3 regions of the Saccharopolyspora sp. NPDC002376 genome follow, and region 1 is predicted to be linked to each of the others. Evidence: riboswitches for the same ligand, from Rfam matches in the RefSeq annotation. Region 1 holds a riboswitch; each other region holds the start of a gene.
What was found. A riboswitch is a leader RNA that binds a small molecule or an ion and turns the genes downstream of it on or off. The one in region 1 is predicted to bind glycine.

Region 1 (7,569 bases):
CAGGATCGGCGTGATGTACAGGGCGATGCGGGTCTCCTCGTCGAAGGCCAGCAGCACCACGACGAACGCCAGGAACGCCAGGACCACGTAGTTCGACCACGGGGCGAACGGCATCCGGAACGGCCCGGACGGGAGCTCACCACGGGCCACCTTGCGGCGGTAGCCCAGGTGGGCGATCACGATCATCCCCCAGGTGAAGATCGCACCGGCGGTGCTGGCGCTGGTGATGTAGGTGAACGCCTGCTCCGGAACGAAGTAGTTGAGCACCACACCGATCAGCATCGCGCAGAACGTCACGGCGATCGCCCGCGCGGGCACCGCCCGGCCGCTGAGCTGGCCGACGGCGCGTGGGGCCTGGCCGTCCTCGGACAGCGTGCGCAGCATCCGGCCGGTGGAGTAGATGCCGCTGTTGCACGACGACAGGGCCGCCGTGGTGACCACGAAGTTGACCACGCCCGCGGCGGCGGGGATGCCGATCAGGGTGAAGGCGTGCACGAACGGGCTGATGTCGGTGGGGAACTGGAACCACGGCACCAGCGCGGTGAGCGCGATCAGCGCGCCGACGTAGAAGATCAGGATCCGCCACATCACCGAGTTGATGGCCCGAGGCAGCACCTTCTGCGGATCCTTGCTCTCGCTGGCGGTCTGGCCGACCATCTCCACGCCGACGAAGGCGAACATGACGATCTGGAACGCCAGCAGCGAGGACGCCAGGCCGTTGGGGAACAGCCCGCCGCTGTTCCAGATGTTGCTCAGCGAGGCGGTCGGGCCCAGGTCGCTGAAGCCGAACACCAGGATCGCCGCGGCCAGCACGATGAGGCCCAGGATGGCCAGCACCTTGATCAGCGCGAACCAGAACTCGAACTCGCCGAACAGCTTCACCGCGATCAGGTTCACCGCGCTGAGCACGATCAGCGCGCCCAGCGCCGGGATCCACTGCGGCACGTCCGGGAACCAGAACAGGAAGTACTTGCCGACCGCGGTGATCTCGGCCATGCCGGTGACGATCCAGACCAGCCAGTAGCCCCAGCCGACCGCGAACCGCGCCCACGGCCCGACGAACTCACCCGCGTACTCGGCGAAGGAACCGCTCACCGGGCGGTACATCAGCAGCTCGCCGAGCGCCCGCATGACGAAGAAGATCATCACGCCGGCGATCGCGTAGATCAGGATCAGGCCGGGGCCGACCTGGTGCAGCGCCTTTCCGGAACCGAGGAACAACCCGACGCCGATCGCTCCGCCGATGGCGATCATGTTGATGTGCCGGTTGCTCAGATCCTTCCGATACTCCTCGGTGGCTGGTTGGCTCATCGAAGTGGACTCCTCCAAGAAGCGGTGCGGGTTTTCGGTGCGGCGGAACCACGTGGGCCGCCTCCCGCAACACGGTGCCCGTCAGCGTGTTTCGCTGGAACTGCGCAGATAATCCGGCATCCGATCGGTGCCCGCAAGGGATTCGGAGCAGTTGAGACCGGCCCTCTTCGGGGGGGAGAGATCGATTGGATACCGGAGCTCGAGGAAGAGAAAATTCAGAAAAAAACGGCCGGCGCGCGCAAATCGGATTTGCGTGCGCCGGCCGTTGAGTGCCGGAACCGTCAGAGGTTCGGGTACAGCGGGTGCTTCGCGGCCAGCGCCTCGACGCGGGCCCGCAGCTTCGTGCTGGTGGACTCGTCGAAGCCCGGCCTGAGCGCCTCGGCGATCACGTCGGCGACCTCGGTGAACTCCTCCTTGCCGAAGCCGCGGGTGGCCAGCGCCGGGGTGCCGATGCGCAGACCCGAGGTCACCATCGGCGGGCGCGGGTCGTTGGGCACCGCGTTGCGGTTGACGGTGATGCCGATCTCGTGCAGCCGGTCCTCGGCCTGCTGACCGTCCAGCTCGGAGTTGCGCAGGTCGACCAGCACCAGGTGCACGTCGGTGCCGCCGGAGACCAGCTGCACCCCGGCCGCCTTGGCGTCGTCGGCCAGCAGCCGTTCGGCCAGGATCTGCGCGCCCTCGATCGTGCGGCGCTGCCGGTCCTTGAACTCCTCACCAGCGGCGACCTTGAACGCGACCGCCTTGCCCGCGATCACGTGCTCCAGCGGCCCGCCCTGCTGACCGGGGAACACCGCGGAGTTGAACTTCTTGGTGAACTCCTCGTCGGAGGACAGGATCACGCCACCGCGCGGACCGCCCAGGGTCTTGTGCGTGGTGGTGGTGACGACGTGGGCGTGCGGCACCGGGTTCGGGTGCAGGCCCGCGGCGACCAGACCGGCGAAGTGCGCCATGTCCACCATCAGGTAGGCACCGACCTCGTCGGCGATCTCCCGGAACCGCTTGAAGTCCAGCTGCCGCGGGTAGGCCGACCAACCGGCGACGATCAGCTGCGGCTTGTTCTCCCGCGCCAACCGGGCGACCTCGTCCATGTCGACGCGGTGGTCGTCCTCGCGCACGTGGTAGGGCACCACGTTGTAGAGCTTGCCGGAGAAGTTGATCCGCATCCCGTGGGTCAGGTGGCCGCCGTGCGCCAGGTCCAGACCCATGATGGTGTCGCCCGGCTTGAGCAGCGCGAACATCGCCGCCGCGTTGGCCTGTGCGCCGGAGTGCGGCTGCACGTTGGCGTAAGAAGCGCCGAAGAGCTCCTTGATCCGCTCGATGGCCAGCCGCTCGATGACGTCGACGTGCTCGCAGCCGCCGTAGTAGCGGCGGCCAGGGTAGCCCTCCGCGTACTTGTTGGTCAGCACCGAGCCCTGCGCTTCGAGCACGGCCTGGGGCGCGAAGTTCTCCGAGGCGATCATCTCGAGCGTGGTCTGCTGGCGGTTGAGCTCGGCGCCGACCGCCGCCGCAACCTCGGGGTCCACCGCGGCCAGCTGGTCGTTGAACAGGTCCGGTGTCGACATGGTGTTGCCTCCTGTGTTTCTCTCAGGCGTTGCGGCGGTAGAACGGCAGCTCGACGACCTGCACCGCGACTGCTTTGCCGCGGATGTCTACCTGCAGCTGGGTGCCGGGTTCGCTGTGCTCGCGGTCCACGTAGGCCATCCCGATCGGGTGGCCCAAGGTCGGGGACGGGGCGCCGCTGGTGACCACGCCGATCTCGGCGCCGTCGGCGTCCAGCACGCGGTAGCCGTGCCGGGGCGCGCGGCGCTGGTCGGTGCTGAGCCCGACCAGGGTGCGCTCGGTGGGCTTCTCCGCGACGGCGGCCAGCGCTTCCTTGCCGACGAAGTCGACGGTCTTGTCGAGCTTGACCACCCGGCCGAGGTTGGCGTGGAACGGCGTGAGCTCGGCGGACAGCTCGTTGCCGTACAGCGGCATGCCGGCTTCCAGGCGCAGCGTGTCGCGGCAGGACAGCCCGGCGGGCTGCAGCCCGTGCTCCGCGCCCGACTCGGTCAGCGCCTGCCACACGGCCTCGGCGTCGCCGGGCGCGGTGAACAGCTCGAAGCCGTCCTCGCCGGTGTAGCCGGTGCGCGCCAGCAGCACGTCCTTGCCCGCGACCTGGGCCGGGTAGCCCGCGTAGTACTTGACGCCGGAGAGGTCGGTCTCGGTCAGCGGCGCGAGGATCGCGACGGCGTTCGGGCCCTGGATCGCGATCAGCGCGTAGTCATCGGAGACGTCCTCGTGCTGGGCGTCGAACCCGCTGATCCGCTCGGTCAGCTCGGCGGAGACCACGGCGGCGTTCGCGGCGTTGGCCACCACCAGGAACTCCTGCTCGGCGAGGCGGTAGACGATCAGGTCGTCCAGCACACCGCCCTGCGCGTTGCAGATCATGGTGTAGCGCGCGCGGCCGGGCGTGATGCTGGAGGCGTTGGCGACCAGCGCGTGGTCCAGCGCGGCCGCGGCTTCCGGGCCGCTGATCCGGATCTCGCCCATGTGGCTCAGGTCGAACAGGCCGGCCGCGGTGCGCACCGCGTTGTGCTCGGCGATGTCACCGGAGTAGCGCAGCGGCATCTGCCAGCCGGCGAACTCGGTGAGGTTGGCGCCGAGTTCCTCGTGCACGTGGTGCAAGGGCGTCTGTCGTGGCGACGACATGGTGGTGGGACTCCTCCTGGTGGGCGCCGGTCGGCAGTCGAGGGCCGGTCAGCTCACTGCGCCCAACCTTATCGGGGACACCTCGACCCCGACCTGCGCGGGCTGCGCTGGTCGGGCGGTCTCCCCGGAGTCATTGGCCTGAGAGTTTCGCCACCTCGGGAGGTGGCTTGCACCGTGGGCGAGAAGTGCATGCTTCTGCTTTTCTCCGTGATCGCCTGGTGTCGTGCGGTGCCGGTGCCTGAGAGTTTGCTGGGGAGTGTTGCTCCTTCGGCGCCCCGGTCCCGAGAAGGGCCGGAGTCTCTCCCGCACGACGTCGTAGGCGCGCTATTCGGTTCTGCGTCAAGGACGCTACGAACCACCAGTGACCCACGTCAACCGGAAGGATGAGTGATCTCGTGCCGACTTGCTGTGGAGTTCTGAAAGAGCGTGAGGTCCAGTGGAGTGAAGCAGCGGGATCCCAAGAGCGTCGCGGAGTTAGTCGATCAAGGTGACGTCACGAGTGGAAGGCAACGGCGCTCATCTATACCGACCCGGAACTGGTCAAGCGCTTGAGTGGTCCGATCGAAGGGGACTTTGGCCCGGTGCCTCCGCCGGAAGGAGTCGATGAGTGACTCCCAAGCGTTAGCCGGTGAGTTCTCGGTACTGCTTCTGCAGGCCGTCGATGAGGGCTTCGAGGGCTAGTTCGAAGCTGGCTGCGTCGATTTCCGCTGCGTGTTCGCGGAGCAGGTGTGCCTTGTTCAGGTGGGGGAAGCGGTCGCCGTAGAGGTCCGCGTCGTCCGGGAAGCCGCCGCTGAACGAGCCCATCGCCGAGCCCACCACCAGGTACTTCGTCGAGGCGCCGATCATCGTGGCGTAGCGCTGCGGCCAGCCCGCGCTGGTCAGGCCGCCGTGCACCGCATCGGCTCGGCGCAGGGCGTTCTCGCGGCGGGCCGGGCCGTAGGCCAGGAACGGCACCAGGTTGGGGTGGGCCGCCAGCGCCGCGCGGTAGGAGCGGGCCCAGCTGCGCAGGCCGGTCGTCCAGTCCTGCTCGAAGTCCGAGACGTCCACCGAGCCCATCACGTCTTCGGCGATCTCGTGCAGCAGTTCTTCCTTGGTCGCGACGTGGTTGTACAGCGAGGCCGCGCGCACTCCGAGGCGTTCGGCGAGGCGGCGCATGGACAGCGCTTCCAGGCCATCGGCGTCGATGATCTCCAGTCCGACGCGGCGGATGCGTTCCGGCGACAGCCGGGGAGTGGTCGGTCTGGGCACGTCTTCTCCTAGTCGGATCTCTTGCGGCGCTCGCCGGGGCCGTCTTAGGCTGCCATAAAACTAACAACGTTAGTTAGATGGCCGCAGGAAAGGATCCGGCAATGGTCGACTTCTCGCTCTCCGACACCGAACGCGACATCAGGGACTGGGTGCGCAACTTCGTCCAGCGCGAGCTGGCGCCGCTGGAGCCGGAGGTGCTGCGCCGCGAGCGGGCCGGCGAGCGCGGCCTGACCAAGGACGAGCAGCACGAGCTGCAGCAGAAGGCGAAGGAAGCCGGGTTCTGGGGCGTGCAGACGCCCGAGGAGTACGGCGGAATGGGCCTGTCAGCGGTGATGTCCGCGCTGATCGAGATCGAACTCGGCCGCACCTACGTGCCGTTCCGGTTCGGCGGCTACGCCGACAACATCCTCTACTACGCCAACGAGGAGCAGAAGCAGCGCTACCTGCTGCCGACCATCGAGGGCACCCGCAAGTCCTGCTTCGCGATCACCGAGCCCGGCGCCGGGTCGGACGCCAAGGACCTGCGGACCACGGCGGTCAAGGACGGCGCCGAGTGGGTGATCAACGGTGAGAAGACGTTCATCACCGGCGGCATCGACGCCGACTTCGTGATGGTCTTCGCCGTCACCGACAAGGAGAAGGGCGCCAACGGCGGCGTCACCTGCTTCCTGGTCGACCGCGACATGGGTTGGAAGTCCGAGCCGATCGACATCATGGGCCCGTGGGAGCGCCAGCCGGCCGCGCTGGTCTTCGACAACGTGCGAGTTCCTGAGGGCAACGTCCTCGGCGAGGTCGGGCACGGCTTCAAGCTCGCCATGCAGTGGATCGGCCACGGCCGCTACATGCTGCCCGCGCGAGCGCTGGGCTCCTGCGAGCGGCTGGTCGAGATGGGCATGGACTACGCCAAGCAGCGCGAGACCTTCGGCAAGCCGATCGCCGAGCGCCAGGCGATCCAGTGGATGGTGGCGGACTCGGCGGTGGAGATCGAGGCACTGCGCTGGCTGGTGCTGCAGGCGGCCTGGCAGATCGACCAGGGCATGGACTCGCGCCACGCGCAGTCGATCGCCAAGCTCTACGGCGCCACCCGCGCCAACGAGATCGTCGACCGGGTGCTGCAGATGCACGGCGGCATGGGCTACACCAAGGAGCTGCCGATCGAGCGCTGGTACCGCGACCTGCGCCTGCTGCGGATCTTCGAGGGCACCGACGAGATCCAGCGCCGCACGCTGGCCCGCAACCTGCTCAAGGGCCACGCATCGGTGCGCGGCGTTCTGGGCTGATCCTCCCACCGCGTCGGTATTCTGCTGATCAACAGTGAGTCCGAGATGCGGGGAGTAACGATGTCGCTGTTCGACAAGGTCACCGAGTTCGCCAAGAGCAAGCAGGGCAAGCAGGTCATCGACCAGGCGAAGAAGTACGCCACCGACCCGAAGAACAAGGAGAAGCTCGACCAGGTCAAGGACAAGTTCCTCGGCAAGGGCGACAAGAAGAGCTGACTCCCAAGACCAACGGCCCCGACTCCTTGGGTTCCAGAGTCGGGGATCGTTGTCCCCTTCTCCCCGAGAAGGCCGCCGTGTGGCCGGATTTTCGGCCTTCCCCGGCCCATTGATCGGTTAGGATTCGCGCTCGTTGCTGGCGTTGGGGAGGGGCGGTCATGTCGCAGCCACCTAGGCCTGGGGATTCTCAGGGAGCTGGTGGGGGCGTGCCGCCTCGCCGGCAGGGGCCGCCGCAGCCGTCCGGGCCGATTCCGACTCCTCCGCCACAGCAACAGGTTTCGAACCCGACGCCTCAGCAAGCTCCGAATCGGCCTGGGGCTGTGCTTGGTGCTGCTGCGCTCGGGGGAATTGTTGCGCTGGTCGTGCTCGGGGTTGCCGTTTACACGTTGGTCGCCGGGCTTGCTGGGGCCAGTGGGGGCGGGGAGATCGCCGTCGTGCTGCTGACGTTCATCGTCGGCGCCGTTGGCGTCATGCACGTGCTCGGAGTTGTCCGGCTGCTGAATCCGCGGTTTCCCAACACCGGGACGATGGCGATGGCCGGGTGGATCACGGTGGCCGTCACCGGGTTCGGCGTGCTCCGTTCTTTCCTCGGGCGCGGTGATAGGCCGGACCTCACCACGATGTTGGTATGGGTCGTTCTGGCTGCCGCTGTGATCACGTTGATGGTGCTGATCACGCGTCCGTCCGTCACGCAGTGGGTGCAGGCGACCCACGCGCACTCCCGCCAGCTCGGCCGCTCCCCCGAACAACGCCGCTGACCGCGGAGGGCGTCCAAATTTCCTTAAAATTGGGAAGGTCTGGGACAGCGCCGGGGTGGGAAATTCCA
Region 2 (7,569 bases), on a different contig from region 1:
ACGCAGTAGAAGACCGAGTCGTGGACCCGGTAGGTCGGGTCGTCGTGGGTGGTCGCGCGGGAGTCGGCGAAGCAGCCGCCCTGGTCGATCGCGATGTCCACCAGCACGCTGCCCGGCTTCATCTCCGACACCAGGTGGTTGGAGACCAGCTTCGGCGCCTTCGCGCCCGGGATCAGCACCGCGCCGATGACCATGTCGGCGGCGCGCACCGCCTGCTCGACGGAGTAGCGGTTGGAGGTCACCGTGCGGATCTGGCCGTGGAAGTCGCGGTCGATCTCGCGCAGCTTGTCGACGTTGGTGTCCAGCAGCTCCACGTCGGATCCCATGCCCATCGCGACGCGCGCGGCGTTGAGGCCCGCGACACCGCCGCCGATCACCAAGACCCGCGCCGGGTGCACGCCCGGGACACCGCCCGGCAGCACGCCGCGGCCACCGCTCGGGCGCATCAGCGAGTAGGCGCCGACCTGCGGGGCGAGTCGACCGGCGACCTCGCTCATCGGCGCGAGCAGCGGCAGGCTGCCGTCGGCGGTCTGCACGGTTTCGTAGGCGATGCCGGTGACGCCGGAGTTCAGCATCGCGTCGGTCAGCGCGGCGTCGGCGGCCAGGTGCAGGTAGGTGAACAGCACCTGGTCGCGGCTCAGCCGAGGGTACTCCTCGGTGATCGGCTCCTTGACCTTGAGCACCAGCTGACCTTCGGACCACACGTCGTCGGCGCTGGGCAGGACCTTCGCGCCCGCGGCGAGGTAGTCCTCGTCCGGGATGGAGGAGCCGGCGCCCGCGTTGGCCTCGACGAAGACGTCGTGCCCGCGGCTGTTCAGCTCGTGGACGCCCGCGGGCGTGAGCGCTACCCGGTACTCGTTGTTCTTGATCTCGCGCGGGACGGCGATCTTCACGGCGGAATCCTTTCGTCACCTGTGTTGCGCACAACGATCCGTCGCCGATTCCGGGGGCGCATCATGCCCACGCGATGAGATTGCCCCGACCCCCTTGTGCTCGCAGCACAACCGCTCAAGGCCTGTTACTGGCTGCGTTTCTCGGGTGGTCGCTTGGCGGAACCTGAGCGGTTCCCTGGACTGCGGGTGCCCCTCCTGATGTATGACCAATACACGGCGGAGGGGCCGTCCTCGCCAGGAAACCGCTCAGAGCCCGCCGGTGGCCACCCTGCGAAGGGGGATGCAAGCGGCTACGCCGCTTCCACAAGCGCGGACGGCATACGCCGGCAGGCTCTCAGCCGTGTTGCGCCCAGCGTTCGGCGAGCAGTTGGACCAGCAGAGCCGAGCGGACGTCCGGGTCGTCCAGGTCGATGTCGACGAGTTGGGCGAGCCGTTTCATCCGGTAGCGGAAGGTGTTCGGGTGCACGTTCAGCTCCTGGCTCGCCTGCCGCGGGTCGCCGGGGTGGCGCAGCCAGGCGCGCAGCGTCGCCAGGTACTCGGTGCCCTGGGTGCGGTCGTGCTCGCGCATGACTTGCAGTGGTCCCAGCGCGCCGATGCCCGCGTCGGTCGCCGCGCCCGCCATGCGGCTGAGCACCAGCAGGTGCCAGTAGTCCTCGTAGACCGCGACCCGTTCCTGCAGCTTGCCGGTGCGCAGCAGGCTGACCAGCTCTTCGGCCTGCGACCGCGACTGGTGCAGGTCCGCCACCGCCACCGAGGTGCCCACCGCGATCAGCGGGCGCGGTGACATGTCGTGCGAGGCGAGCGCAGTGCGCAGCTCCAGCCAGCCGCCGCGGTCGCCGCGGTCCGGCACCACCGCGTAGAGCATCGTGCCGATCTCGGTGACCAGCGGCCGGCGGCCGATCCCGCGCGTGATCCACTCCCACAGCGCCAACCGGTGCCCTTCGGCGGGCCCGGCTGAGGCGGGCATCTCGATCGCGATCACCCGGTGTCGCTCGTTCGGGACGGCCAGTTCGTTGGCCGCGACCCGCCAGCCCTCGCCGCCGTCCAGCAGCAGCCGCACCTGCTCCGCGCTGCGCCGCCGCTCGGCGTCGGCCACCGCCCGCCAGCGCAGCAGCTGCAGCGCGACCAGGTGTGCGGTGTCGGCGAACGCCGTCGCACGCTCCTCGGAAACCTCCTCGGGCACCACCGCCCACATGGATCCGAGCAGCTCGCCGCCCATCCTGATCGGCACGACCAATCGGGGCAGCGTGCCGTCCTGCTGGGCGGGCACGAAGATCGCCGAACTGCCCTTGCTGAGCTTGCGGAAGGTGCCGTACGCCCGGAACTTGGCCAGCACGTCGTCCGGCTGCCTGCGCCCCATGATCGTCGAGACCCGCGCGGGATCGGTGAGGTCCTGCCGGGCCGAGTAGGCCAGCACCTGGGAGCGCGCGTCCTCGATCGTGACCGGCGCGTCCACCACGTCGGCCACCGCGTCGGCGAGCCGGAACAGATCGCCGACCCCGGGGCTGCGCGCGCCCGCCTCGTCGATGTCGGTCCCGGCCAGCGCCGCCCTGATCAGCCAGACCAGCTGGGCCCACGCGGTCTCCGACCGGACCTCGACCAGCGCGACCCCGGCCGCCTCGGCCGCGGCGACGATGCGCTCATCGGCGGAGACCGGCGGTTTCAGCAGCACCGCCGAAGCGCCCCGGTCGCCGCAGACGCGCACCAGTGACGCCGCCTGCTCGCGGTCCGCGACGGCCACGCCCAGCACGAGGTCGCCGTCGACGACGGTCAGGTGCTGGTCGGGTTCGGCGATGACCACGTCGCCGACGCACGCGGTCGATTCCGGGACGACCACCGAGCGCAGCAGGGTCGGGCCGACCCGTTCGACCAGTGCTCGGACGTCGAGCATCACCGGCCTCCTGGAGAAGCGGCCGCCTTGGCGGTCAGTTGGGGAGGGCATTGTGACACCAAGACAGGCACGTTTATCGTTGCTGAGCAGTCTGACAATCGCATACTGGCCGTCGACCCCGTGCGGGAGAGACCTCGTACCAGCTGCGAGGCGCCGAAGGAGCAAGACTCCCCACAAACTCTCAGGCACCCATGACCGTTCGGGCGAGGCAACTCTGGAAAGCGCGCGCCACCGCTGGCGCGCCACCCAAGGTGCAAGTCGCAGGTCTGCGGCGAAGCTCTCAGGTCCCGAAACAGAGGGGGAGGCCCAGCACATTTCCGGGCGCGCCCGCGCCCTCCGAGCAGCCTTGGAGCCTCCCACCATGTCCCTGCCGCAGAACCTGCGCTACACCGAAGAGCACGAGTGGATCGAGGACCGCGACGAGCTGGTCCGCATCGGCATCACCGACCACGCCGCCGAGGCGCTCGGCGACATCGTCTTCGTGCAGCTGCCGGAGGTCGGCGAGCAGATCGAGGCCGGGCAGACCTGCGGTGAGATGGAGTCCACCAAGTCCGTGAGCGACCTGTTCGCGCCGGTCACCGGCGAGGTCGTGGCGATCAACGAGTCCGTTGTGGATGATCCCGCGCTGGTCAACGCCGAGCCGTTCGCCGGCGGTTGGCTGCTGGAGGTGCGCGCCACCGGTACCGGTGCTGTGCTCACCGCGGAGCAGTACGCCGAACTGATCGGGCAGTAGGACCCGGGCAGCAGCGGAGGCGATCAATGGCGATCAGTGTCTTCGACCTGTTCTCAGTGGGCATCGGACCGTCCAGTTCGCACACCGTGGGACCGATGCGGGCGGCCAAGCGATTCGCGCGACGACTGCGCGACGCGGGCCGGTTGCCGCAGGTCACGCGGGTCAAGGCGGAGCTGTTCGGTTCGTTGGGGGCGACCGGCCACGGGCACGGCAGCCCGAAGGCGGTGCTGCTGGGCCTGGAGGGCCACAGCCCGGAGGTCGTCGATCCGGCCGCGGTGGCGGACCGGGTCGTCGAGATCGGCGAGACGGGGCGGCTGTGCCTCGACGGGACGCACGAGATCCGGTTCAGCTCGGACCGCGATCTGGTGATGCACCGCCGCAGGTCGCTGCCGGTGCACCCGAACGGCATGCGGTTCACCGCCTTCGCCGGGGACGCCGAGCTGGACAGCGCGGTGTACTACTCGGTGGGCGGTGGTTTCGTCGTCGACGAGGACGCGACCGGGTCCGACCGGATCAAACCGGACGAGACCGAGCTGCGGCTGCCATTCCGCACCGGCATGGAACTGCTCGAGCGCGCCGCGGAGTCCGGCCTGTCCATCAGCGGCGTCATGCTGGCCAACGAGCTGTCCTGGCGCGGCGAGGACGCCGTGCGCAAGGAACTGCTGGACATCTGGCACGTCATGCGGGAGTGCGTGGACAACGGCTGCCGCAACACCGGTGAACTCCCGGGCGGGCTGAAGGTCAAGCGGCGGGCGGCGGAGCTGGCCGCGCTGCTGACCGATCAGGACGACCCGCTGGAGTGGGTCACGCTCTTCGCGCTCGCGGTGAACGAGGAGAACGCGGCCGGTGGGCGAGTGGTGACGGCGCCGACCAACGGTGCGGCGGGCATCGTCCCGGCGGTGCTGCACTACTACACCCGGTTCGTACCCGGTGCGGACGACGACGGTGTGGTGCGGTTCCTGCTGGCAGCCGGGGCTGTCGGGGTGCTGTTCAAGGAGAACGCCTCGATCTCCGGGGCCGAGGTCGGGTGCCAGGGCGAGGTCGGTTCGGCGTGCTCCATGGCTGCGGCCGGGCTTGCCGAGGTGCTCGGCGGGACGCCGCGTCAGGTGGAGAACGCCGCCGAGATCGCGATGGAGCACAACCTCGGGCTCACCTGCGATCCCATCGGCGGTCTGGTGCAGATCCCGTGCATCGAGCGCAACGCGGTGGCCTCGGTCAAGGCGATCACGGCGGCGCGGATGGCGATGCGTGGTGACGGCAACCACTTCGTCTCGCTGGACAAGGTGATCAAGACGATGCGGGAGACCGGCCGGGACATGAAGGTCAAGTACAAGGAGACCGCCCGCGGCGGACTCGCGGTCAACGTCATCGAGTGCTGATTCGGTGCGGGCGGTGGCAGGGGTTCCCCCGTCCCCGCCCGCGCCGCTCAGGCTTCGACGAATTTGAGGCCGGCGATGCCAACCACGATCAACGTCAAGAACGCCAGGCGCGGCCACGTCACGGGTTCACCGAAGGTGAGCATGCCCACGACGGCGACGCCGACCGTGCCGATGCCGACCCAGATCGCGTAGGCGCTGCCGACCGGCAGGTGCTTCAACGCCAACGACAGCATCCCGAGGCTGATCATGGCGACCCCGATTCCCACGACCGCGGGCCACAGCCGGGTCATGCCTTCGGCGTGCTTCAACGCCAGCGACCAGACGATCTCGAGCAGCCCGGCGACGATGAGGATGACCCAGGGCATTCCGGTGTCCTCCCCGCTCTCAGGCGTTGGCGCCGGCGTCGACTGTGATCGAGGTGCCGGTGATGTTCCGTCCGGATTCGCCGGCCAGGTGCGAGACGGTGGCCGCGATGTCGGCGGGGGTCGAGTAGCGGCCGAGCGCGGTCAGCGCCCGTTCGGCGTCGGCGTCCGTCCCGTCGGCCGGGTTCATCTCGGTGTCCGTGGAGCCGGGGTGGACGACGTTGGCCGTGATGCCATGCAGGCCCAGGTCGCGGGCGAGGCCCTTGGTGAAGCCGATCAACGCGGACTTGCTCAGCGAGTACAGGCTCAGACCGGGGCCGGGAACCCGTTCGGCCAGATTGCTCCCGATGTTGATGATCCGCCCGCCCTCGGGCAGGTGCTCGACAGCAGCCCGCACGGCTACGAACACCGCGCGCACGTGGACGGAGACGGTTTCGTCGAACTGCTCGAGGGTCAGCTCGTCGATCGGCGCGCAGGTGAAGATCCCGGCGTTGTTGACCAGGACGTCCAGTCGGCCGAACTCGTCGACCGTCTGCCGCACCGCTCGTGCCACCGCGTCGACATCGGAGGCCGGGGCGGCGATCGCCAGGCCTCGGCGGCCGGTCTCCTCGATCTTCCCGACGACGGCGTCGGCCCGATCGGCAGCGGTGTTGTAGGTGATCGCGACGTCGGCGCCGTCGGTGGCCAGTCGTTCGGCGATACCGGCGCCGATCCCGCGCCCGCCGCCGGTCACCAGTGCAACCTTGCCCGTTAGAGACCCCATGAGCACCTCATATTTCTGTATCGAACGATATATAAATGGCTAGCACGGGTTATCCTGGGTGTCAACGAGGTGGGAGCTGCGGCGTCGGCCGGAACCGGGTCGGCGATGATGACCGCTCCGAGATCAGAGGAGTGTGAGATGCCGCCGCCAGGTCGACCGCGCAGTTTCGACCGCGAAACCGCGCTGCATGCCGCGATGGAGCTGTTCTGGGAGAGGGGTTACGAGGCGACGGCGCTGAGCGACCTCACCGCGGCGATGGGCATCAGCTCACCGAGCCTCTACGCGGCCTTCGGCTCCAAGGAGGGCCTGTTCCGCGAGACGATCGCGCTCTACAACAGCGCCGACGAAGCCGTGGGCGAACATTCGCTCCAGAAGCACCCGACCGCGCGCCAGGCGATCGAAGCCATGCTGCGCGACAACGCCGACGCCTACGTGGACCCCAGCACGCCGAGGGGCTGCATGGTCGTGCTCTCGGCGACCAACTGCGGCCCGGACAACCAGCGAGTCCAGGAATTCCTGGCCGAGTGCCGCAAGGACGACTACCGGGCGGTGCACGCACGACTGGAACTCGCGGTCGCCGAAGGCGACGTACCGGCCGGTGCGGACATCGCGGCGATCGCCTCGTTCTACCTGACTGTGCTGCAAGGTTTGTCGATCCAGGCTTGCGACGGCTGCTCCCGCGAAACCGCGCACGCGATCATCGACTGCGCGATGTCGGCGTGGCCCGGCCTGGTCGGCGCATCGCAGTAGTGCCCGGAGTTTTCGGGATCGTCCACACTGGAGCGTTTGGTCAGGCGAACAGCACGTAAGCCAAGCCCGAGCAGCCCGCCAGCCCAGCCAGCGCGGTCATCGCGGCCGGTAGTGCGCCGCCGGGGAGCGGGATGCGGGCGTGCAGGCGTTGCTCGCTGGTGAGATGGCGGCGCCAAACCAGCCAGGTGATCGCGAGCCCGAGCGGCAACGTCAGCACGGTGAAGATCAGCGCGGTCAGGACGTTCTCGTGCGCCAGGAGGCGCAGCAGCACCAGCGTCCCCACGATGAACGCGAGTGTCGTCCGCAACCACGCGAGGGTGGTGCGTTCGATCTGCAAGCCCGGATCCCACGGGCTGTCGGGCCGGTCCGCCACGATCAGATCCCGGTGACGAACAGCAGGACGCAGGCGGTCACGCCGATCACGCCGAGCCCGTACCCGAGCACCGGTGCCAAGCGCGGAGCGGGCAGCGGACGTCCCTGCCGCAGGGCGCGTTCGGTGGACATCCACCGCGCGAAAGCCGTTGCGCTGCAAAGCACACCGGCGAGCAGCAGCATCACCGCCAGCGCGGTCCGGAGTGGATTCGGATGCTCGGTGACCACGTTGAGCGCCTCGATCCCGACCCCGCCGGCCATCAGCGCCAGCGCGGTGCGGATCCAGGCCAGGAAGGTGCGCTCGTTGGCGAGGGTGAACCGGGGATCCGGTTCGTCACCCTGCTCGTAGAGCTGCTTGGGCCAGCGCGGATCGCCAGCTTCCGAATCGGTCGCCATGCGCTCACCGTAACCTGCGTGCGGAGCGTG
Region 3 (7,569 bases), on a different contig from region 1:
CGCTGGGTGCTGCCGACGACCACGTCCGCACCGATCTCACCGGGCGCGCGCAGCAGCGTCAGGGCCAGCAGATCGGACGCCACCACGACCTTCGCCCCGCGCTCGTGCGCCTCGGCGATGATCCGCTCGTGGTCGCGCACCGAACCCGAAGCACCCGGGTAGGACAGCAGCGCGCCGAAGAACTCGTCCTCGGGCAGCCCTGCCGACAGGTCGGCGACGACGACCTCGATGCCCAGCGGCTCGGCGCGGGTCTGGATGACCGCGATGGTCTGCGGCAGCGTGTCGGAGTCGACCAGGAAGCGCGGCGACTTGGACTTGCCGGCGCGGCGCACGAGCGTCATGCCCTCGGCCGCGGCGGTCGCCTCGTCCAGCATGGACGCGTTGGCCACCGGCACCCCGGCCAGGTCGGCCACCATCGTCTGGAAGTTCAGCAGCGCCTCGAGCCGGCCCTGTGAGATCTCCGGCTGGTACGGCGTGTACGCGGTGTACCAGGCCGGGTTCTCCAACACGTTGCGCAGGATGACCGGCGGGGTCGTGGTGCCGTAGTAACCGAGCCCGATCATCTCGGTGTGCGGGTGACAGCGGCGCGCGAGGTCGCGCAGCTCGGCAAGCGCAGCGGTCTCGGTGGCCGGCTGGGGCAGCGCCAAGCGCAGGTCGTCCTCGCGGATCGCGTCCGGCACCGCGCTGCGGCCCAGTTCCTCCAGCGAACCGACGCCGATCACGTCGAGCATGCGGGCCAGTTCGGCCGGGGACGGCCCGACGTGCCGGTCGGAGAACGGCGTGCCGTGCTCCAGAGCGGCCAGGGGAATGCGGTCGTGGGTCACGTCGGACATCGCCAAACCTCAATCATCGCGGCGAACACAGGGGCGGCAGTACAGCCAGGACTGCGCTGCTCTCCCCCTCTGTCACCGTCCGCGAAGCGAACGCCTGAGAGCTTCACCCGGGGACCGGGCTTGCACCGTCGGCGGGTGGTGCCAGCGAATGGCACCACCTCTTTCCAGAGGTATCTCGCCCGTGCGGTCCAGGTGGCCTGAGAGGTTGTCGGGGAGGTTTTGCTCCTTCGGCGCCGACCGCGGCTAGGCCGGGCCGGACTCTCCCGCACGGGGTCGGCGATGTGTCGCAGCCTACCCGATCAGGTGGCCCGCGCGGACCTCTGATGCGAGCTGCGGCACAGTCTTTCGATCACGGCCAGGGCTGGTCAGCCGGTCTCGGCCTGGCGGTCCCGGCGACGGCGGGACAGCTCGTCCGCCGCCTGCACCATCTCGCCGCCGTCGGCCCGCTCGGCCGGGAACTCGTGGATGGTGCCGCTGATCTCGCGCATCGCACCGCTGACGGCGATGCCGAACACGCCCTGACCACCTTGCAGCAGGTCGACCACCTCCTCGGCAGAGGTGCACTCGTAGACCGTCGTCCCGTCGCTGAACAACGTCAGCCGCGCCAGGTCCTCGACGCCGCGGTTGCGCAGGTGCTCCACCGCGACCCGGATGTTGTGCAGCGACACCCCTGTGTCCAGCAGGCGCTTGACCACCTTGAGCACCAGGATGTCCTTGAACGAGTACAGCCGTTGCGAGCCGGAACCGGCCGCACCGCGTATGGACGGGCCGACCAGCTTGGTGCGCGCCCAGTAGTCCAACTGGCGGTAAGTGATGCCGGCGATCTGGCAGGCGGCCGGGCCCCGGTAGCCGACCAGTTCGTCCGGCAGCGAGGCGTCTGGGAACAGCCCACCCTGCTCCGCGGCAGCATCCCCGTTGGACGCTTCCTCGACCACGCCTGCCTCCCCTCGTCCGGCTTGTCGCCGACGACGATCACCAGCGCCCGAATCGATTGCGATCAGGGCCGCGAACACCCCGCCGACAGCCAGCGGCGCAGCACCGCCGCATCGGCGGTTCACCCGCTGAATCACACCAGGGCGATTTCGCGTAACCCGACGGTATGCCTGCCTCGCGAGGAGGTCAACGCGACGCGCGGGCGCCGGGACGACCCGGCCCCCGCCTGCAACTGCAAGCGGGGGCCGGATGTCAGATCTCGGGTCTGCGACGCCTCAGGTGTCCGCGCCGCGGAAGTCCTCGGGAGACACGGAGTCGAGGAACTCGCGGAACTTCTCCACCTCGTCCTCCTGCTCGTCCGGGATGATCAGCCCGGCCTCGTCCAGCACCGACTCGTCGGCGTGGATCGGCACCCCGATGCGCAACGCCAGGGCAACCGAGTCGCTCGGCCGCGCCGAAACCCGCACGTCCCCGTCGAACACCAGCTCGGCGAAGAAGGTGCCTTCCTGCAGATCGGTGATCCGCACCTGCTCCAGATCGCGCCCCAGGGCGCCGATGACGTCCTTGAGCAGGTCGTGGGTCAGCGGTCGTTGCGGTCGCACGCCCTGCTGCTCGAGCGCGATGGCCGTCGCTTCGACCGAGCCGATCCAGATCGGCAGGTAGCGCTCGCCGTTCGCCTCGCGCAACAACAGGATCGGCTGGTTGGCTGGTAGTTCCACTCGCACGCCGACGACGCGCATCTCGCTGCTCATCGTCACATCGCCTCCTCCAGCGCGCCGAAGCGTGACATCCCCGTCGAGGATCGCGCACCGACGCCTCCGACGCTACCCGCGATACGGCGGCTACGCCCAATCCCTCCGGCGGCCTGGTCGACCACCGCTGTCGCGGCTTGCCCGCTCGGGCACCTGATCCGAACGCCGGGTCCGAACCGCTGGCTGAGCTCGTCATCGAGCATTACCAGCACGATACACCGCTGCGGTCCCGCGGGACCGCTGGAAATGAAGCCGCTGCAACGGGAAAACCGGTTGCGGCGTCGAGAAATTCCCCGCCGCGGATGCCATCGACCCCGATCGCGCAAATACCGCGACGCGCCAGCGGGGCGACGCCGGTGCGGCGCCGCCCCGCTGGCGGGTCGAAAGTCGAATCCGGCGGCTCAGCGGCCGCCGTCGATCGGCCCGGTCAGGAAGACCAACCGGAACTTGCCGATCTGCACCTCGTCACCGTTGGCGAGCACCGAGGTGTCCACCGGTTCCCGGTTGACGTAGGTGCCGTTGAGGCTGCCGACGTCGACCACCACGAAGTCGTTGCCCTCGCGCCGGAACTCTGCGTGTCGGCGGGAAACCGTGACGTCATCGAGGAAGATGTCGCTGTCCGGGTGCCGTCCCGCGCTGGTGGTCTCGCGGTCCAGGAGGAACCGCGAACCCGCATTGGGACCGCGCTTGACCACCAGCAGTGCGGACCCTGCGGGCAGTGCGTCGACCCCGGACGCGGCGGCGGGCTCCGGGGCCGGGCTCTCGGGGCTTTCCTGCTCCGAGAGGAAAGGCCTGAAGACCGAGGTGGTCTCCGGTGACTGTTCTGGCGGAACGTCGCCGTAGCCGCTGTTCTGGCTCACCTGAGTCTCCTCCACGCGGATAGATCGTGCCAAGTAGGTACCCAACGTACCGTGCCTGGACAGGCGTGGGACGCGGGACTCCCGACATTCTCGTCGTCGACCCCGACAGATCGATGATCATGCCTGGTCGATCACCTTTTGATAGGCCTCGGCGTCGAGCAGACCGGCCAGTTGGTCCGGATCGGCGAGCTTGATCTCGACCATCCAGCCGTCACCCTGCGGGGCCGAGTTGACCAACTCCGGTTGGTCCTCGAGCTCGTCGTTGCGCGCGGCCACCTCACCGGTGACGGGGGCGTAGATGTCCGAGACGCTCTTGGTCGACTCCACCTCGCCCATGGAGTCCCCGACGGCGACCTTCTGCCCCACGTCCGGCAGCTGCACGAACACCACGTCGCCGAGCTGCTGCTGGGCGTAGTCGGTGATCCCGATGCGCACGGTGTCCTCGCCGGTGCGCTGGATCCACTCGTGCTCTTCGGTGTACTTGATCTCGTCCGGGGCCGCCACGTGGTCCCGCCTTCCTCGTCCGCTGCTACTTGGCTCACCGATCGCGCGCTGTGGGCGTGATCGGCTCGGCGAGCGTATGCAGCGCGCGGCACCGCCCGCAAGACGGCTCGCGGCGGCGTGGGAGGAGTGCGCTGTCGGCAGAATCGACGTCAGCCGTCCAGCGCATGCGGGGATCTCAGGCCGTTCTGGAGCGCGCTTGGCGCACCGCGGCCACGACCTGGCCCAGGTAGAGGATTCCGGCCCACAGGTACAGCGCGCCGCCCCAGAAGGTGAAGGCGTAGGCGATCGGACGCACCACTTCGGACAGCGGGAATTCCTCCTGCACCAGCAACAACAGCGGGAACGCGTACATCAGGCAGAACGTCGCGGCCTTGCCGAGGTAGTGCACTTCGGGCGGCTCGTAGCCGTGCCAGCGCAGCACTGGCAGGCACAACGTCAGCACCACGTCCCGCAACACCAGCGCGGCGGCGACCCACCAAGGCACGACATCCCGCAGCACGAAGGCGATCAGCGTGGCGATGATGTAGAGCCGGTCGGCAGCCGGATCGAGCAGTTCGCCAAGGCGGCTGTACTGGTTGAGCCAGCGGGCGAGCTTGCCGTCGAGCCAGTCGGTGACCCCGCTGATCACCAGCATCAGCAGGGCAAGCAGGTCGGCCTGCGGGCCGAGCAGCAACCAGAGGAACAGCGGCACCCCGGCCAGGCGGAGCACGCTGAGCAGGTTCGGCAGTGTCCACCATGGATCGGCCCACACCCCGGCGGCGACTTCGCGGATCCGGGCTATGCCGGGATCCGGGCGGCCATCCTGCGGGTGGCCGGGGTTGCCCCCGTGGCCTCCGCTCGTGGCGTTCTCCGTGGTGCGCTCGGCGTCCTGCACCACGAGCCTCCCCTGAATGGTTGTGCGTGCTACCCCAGATGCACGGATGCGCATCCCCTCGGGGTCAGGATCTCACATTCGGCGCACAACACACCTGGCGGCCGGACTCCCCCGCGCATCGAGCGGATCGGGCGGGGCGCGGCGGGAGTCCGCGACCACCGCGACTAGGCCGGAGTGCGGCTCCAACCGCGGCGGCAGAGCTCGGCATCGGTGAGGAACCGCGCCCGCCCGCGGTCGTCGACGCCGGCCCAAGGGGCTCCAGCGGCACCTTCTCGCACGTAGGAATGTCCACCGCTCCACACCACGCTGCAGGGTGCGGTGGGAAGGTCGGCCGAAGTGGCCGTGCGGGATTCGAACTGGGCGGTAGACGCCTCGGCAGACCGGGCCGGTTCCGTGCTCATCGTTGCAGCACCTCCGTTTTCTGATTCTGGTGTCGGCGCGCGGCGCCCTTTTGTTAGCCCGATCTCAGACTCGCTTCAGAGTGTGATCCACCACGCACTCCGTGTCGCGCCGAATCGGTTTCGCAGCGCCCAGCGGACACGTTCCGTCGCCGAACTGCGCTCTGCGACCAGCCGGGCACTACGCCCGACCGAACTCGGACGCACCGCTCAGCGGGCAACGGCCGTTTCCGGTGTGGCAGAACGTGTTCCAGGTGCGGAAGAGCACCAGCGCGACGTGCGTCGTCCCGGATTTCCGGTGCTCTGCTGGCGAGACTCTGGCGTCCGGGGTGGTTGTGCGGTAGGACGTCAGGCAACTGGCGGCGGATGTGGGAGGTAGTTGGTCATGGGTGCCTATGCCGAGGCCCATCGGCGGAGCTTGACCGACCGGGAGGGTTTCTGGCTCGACGCGGCGAAGTCGATCGACTGGGTGCGCGAACCGTCGCGCGCTCTCGACGGCGACACCGACCCGTTCTTCCGCTGGTTCCCCGACGGGGAGCTCAACACCTGCTTCAACGCGCTGGACCGGCACGTCCGCGACGGCCGCGGCGACCAGAACGCGCTGATCTGGGACTCGGCGATGACCGGTCAGGTGCTCCGCTGGACCTACCGGGAGCTGCTGGAGCGGGTGGCGCTGTTCGCCGGGGCGCTGCGGGCGCAGGGTGTGGAGCGCGGTGATCGCGTGGTGCTCTACCTGCCGATGATCCCCGAGGCCGTGATCGCGATGCTGGCCTGCGCCCGCATCGGCGCGGTGCACTCGGTGGTCTTCGGCGGCTTCGCACCGAAGGAACTGGCCGCGCGGATCGAGGACGCCCGACCCGCGGTGGTCGTCGCGGCGTCCTGCGGGCTGGAGCCGAACCGGGTCGTGGAGTACAAGCCGATCGTCGACGAGGCGCTGCGGCGGACCGAGCACCAGCCGCGGCGGGTGATCGTGTTCCAGCGCGAGCAGGCCCGCGCCGAGCTCGGCGAGCGGGACGTGGACTGGAACGACGCGCTGGCGCAGGCCGAACCGGCCGAGTGCGTCCCGGTCAAAGCGACCGATCCGCTGTACGTGCTCTACACCTCCGGCACCACCGGCCGCCCGAAGGGCGTGGTGCGCGACAACGGCGGGCACGCAGTGGCGCTGCGCTGGTCGATGGCCAACATCTACGACATCGGTCCGGGCGACGTCTTCTGGACCGCCTCCGACGTTGGCTGGGTGGTCGGCCACTCCTACATCGTCTACGCGCCGCTGCTGACCGGGGCGACGACGGTGGTCTACGAGGGCAAGCCCGTCGGCACACCGGACGCGGGCGCCTTCTGGCGCGTCATCGCCGATCACGGGGTCAAGGCGTTGTTCACCGCGCCCACCGCGTTCCGGGCGATCAAGCGGGTGGATCCGAACGCCGAGCTGCTGGCGGAGTACGACGTGTCGAGCATGCAGACGTTATTCCTGGCCGGGGAGCGGCTGGATCCGGAGACCTATCACTGGGCGTCGGAGAAGCTGGGCGTGCCGGTGATCGACCACTGGTGGCAGACCGAGACGGGCTGGCCGATCTGCGCGAACCTGCGCGGGATGGAACCGATGCCGGTCAAGCCGGGTTCGCCGACGGTGCCGGTGCCCGGCTACGACGTGGTGGTGCTGGACCAGGCGGGCAACCCGCTGCCGCCGGAGACCGACGGCGCGATCTGCATCCGGCTGCCGCTGCCACCGGCGACCCTGACGACGCTGTGGGGCGACGACGAGCGGTTCCGCGAGTCGTACCTGTCGCGCTACCCCGGCTACTACCTCACCGGCGACAACGGCTACGTCGACGCCGACGGGTACGTGTTCGTGATGGGCCGCACCGACGATGTGATCAACGTGGCCGGGCACCGGTTGTCCACCGGCTCGATGGAGGCGGTGCTGGCAGCGCATCCGGCGGTCGCCGAGTGCGCGGTGATCGGGGTCCACGACTCCTTGAAGGGCCAGGTGCCACGAGGGCTCGTGGTGCTCAAGTCCGGTGTGGACATCGATCCGGAGACGCTGCGCGCGGAGCTGGTCGCGGCGGTGCGCGAGCAGATCGGGCCGGTGGCGGCGTTCCGCGAGGTCGCGGTGGTCGACGGGTTGCCGAAGACACGCTCGGGCAAGATCCTGCGCAAGTCGATGCGCGAGATCGCCGACACCGGCGACACCAAGGTGCCCTCGACCATCGAGGACCCCGCGGTGCTCGACCGCCTGCGCCCAGCGCTGCGCGGCGAGTGATCGGAAGTATCAGCCGCGCTGCCGGTCCCGCGCGACGTCCTCCAGTGCCTGGAGGACGGCCGCGATGGCCGGTTGCGCGCGGCTGCCCCTGCGCACGCAGGTGAGGATGCTCCGCGACGGCACCGGCTCGTCCCGCAACGGGATCCGCACCA

Region 2: another riboswitch for glycine. It lies ahead of gcvH (glycine cleavage system protein GcvH); the one in region 1 lies ahead of gcvT (glycine cleavage system aminomethyltransferase GcvT).
Region 3: another riboswitch for glycine. It lies ahead of gcvP (aminomethyl-transferring glycine dehydrogenase); the one in region 1 lies ahead of gcvT (glycine cleavage system aminomethyltransferase GcvT).

Annotation. Positions count from the first base shown of each region.
Region 1 is NZ_JBSFBZ010000008.1:24,083-31,651, reverse strand. It holds gene ACWCO2_RS08350 (amino acid permease) at 1-1,311, opposite strand, end outside; gene glyA (serine hydroxymethyltransferase) at 1,593-2,873, opposite strand; gene gcvT (glycine cleavage system aminomethyltransferase GcvT) at 2,896-3,999, opposite strand; glycine riboswitch at 4,117-4,215, opposite strand; glycine riboswitch at 4,216-4,315, opposite strand; gene ACWCO2_RS08335 (TetR/AcrR family transcriptional regulator) at 4,621-5,247, opposite strand; gene ACWCO2_RS08330 (acyl-CoA dehydrogenase family protein) at 5,349-6,527, shown strand; gene ACWCO2_RS08325 (hypothetical protein) at 6,588-6,743, shown strand; gene ACWCO2_RS08320 (hypothetical protein) at 7,064-7,501, shown strand.
Region 2 is NZ_JBSFBZ010000010.1:1,591-9,159, forward strand. It holds gene ald (alanine dehydrogenase) at 1-893, opposite strand, end outside; gene ACWCO2_RS09640 (PucR family transcriptional regulator) at 1,228-2,784, opposite strand; glycine riboswitch at 2,898-2,992, shown strand; glycine riboswitch at 2,993-3,090, shown strand; gene gcvH (glycine cleavage system protein GcvH) at 3,146-3,517, shown strand; gene ACWCO2_RS09650 (L-serine ammonia-lyase) at 3,544-4,896, shown strand; gene ACWCO2_RS09655 (DMT family transporter) at 4,944-5,261, opposite strand; gene ACWCO2_RS09660 (SDR family NAD(P)-dependent oxidoreductase) at 5,281-6,021, opposite strand; gene ACWCO2_RS09665 (TetR/AcrR family transcriptional regulator) at 6,160-6,771, shown strand; gene ACWCO2_RS09670 (DUF202 domain-containing protein) at 6,812-7,144, opposite strand; gene ACWCO2_RS09675 (YidH family protein) at 7,147-7,539, opposite strand.
Region 3 is NZ_JBSFBZ010000013.1:101,451-109,019, reverse strand. It holds gene gcvP (aminomethyl-transferring glycine dehydrogenase) at 1-833, opposite strand, end outside; glycine riboswitch at 1,008-1,109, opposite strand; gene ACWCO2_RS12040 (MerR family transcriptional regulator) at 1,199-1,768, opposite strand; gene ACWCO2_RS12035 (bifunctional nuclease family protein) at 2,042-2,518, opposite strand; gene garA (glycogen accumulation regulator GarA) at 2,920-3,378, opposite strand; gene gcvH (glycine cleavage system protein GcvH) at 3,496-3,882, opposite strand; gene ACWCO2_RS12020 (CDP-alcohol phosphatidyltransferase family protein) at 4,058-4,759, opposite strand; gene ACWCO2_RS12015 (hypothetical protein) at 4,921-5,157, opposite strand; gene ACWCO2_RS12010 (propionyl-CoA synthetase) at 5,540-7,417, shown strand; gene ACWCO2_RS12005 (hypothetical protein) at 7,427-7,567, opposite strand.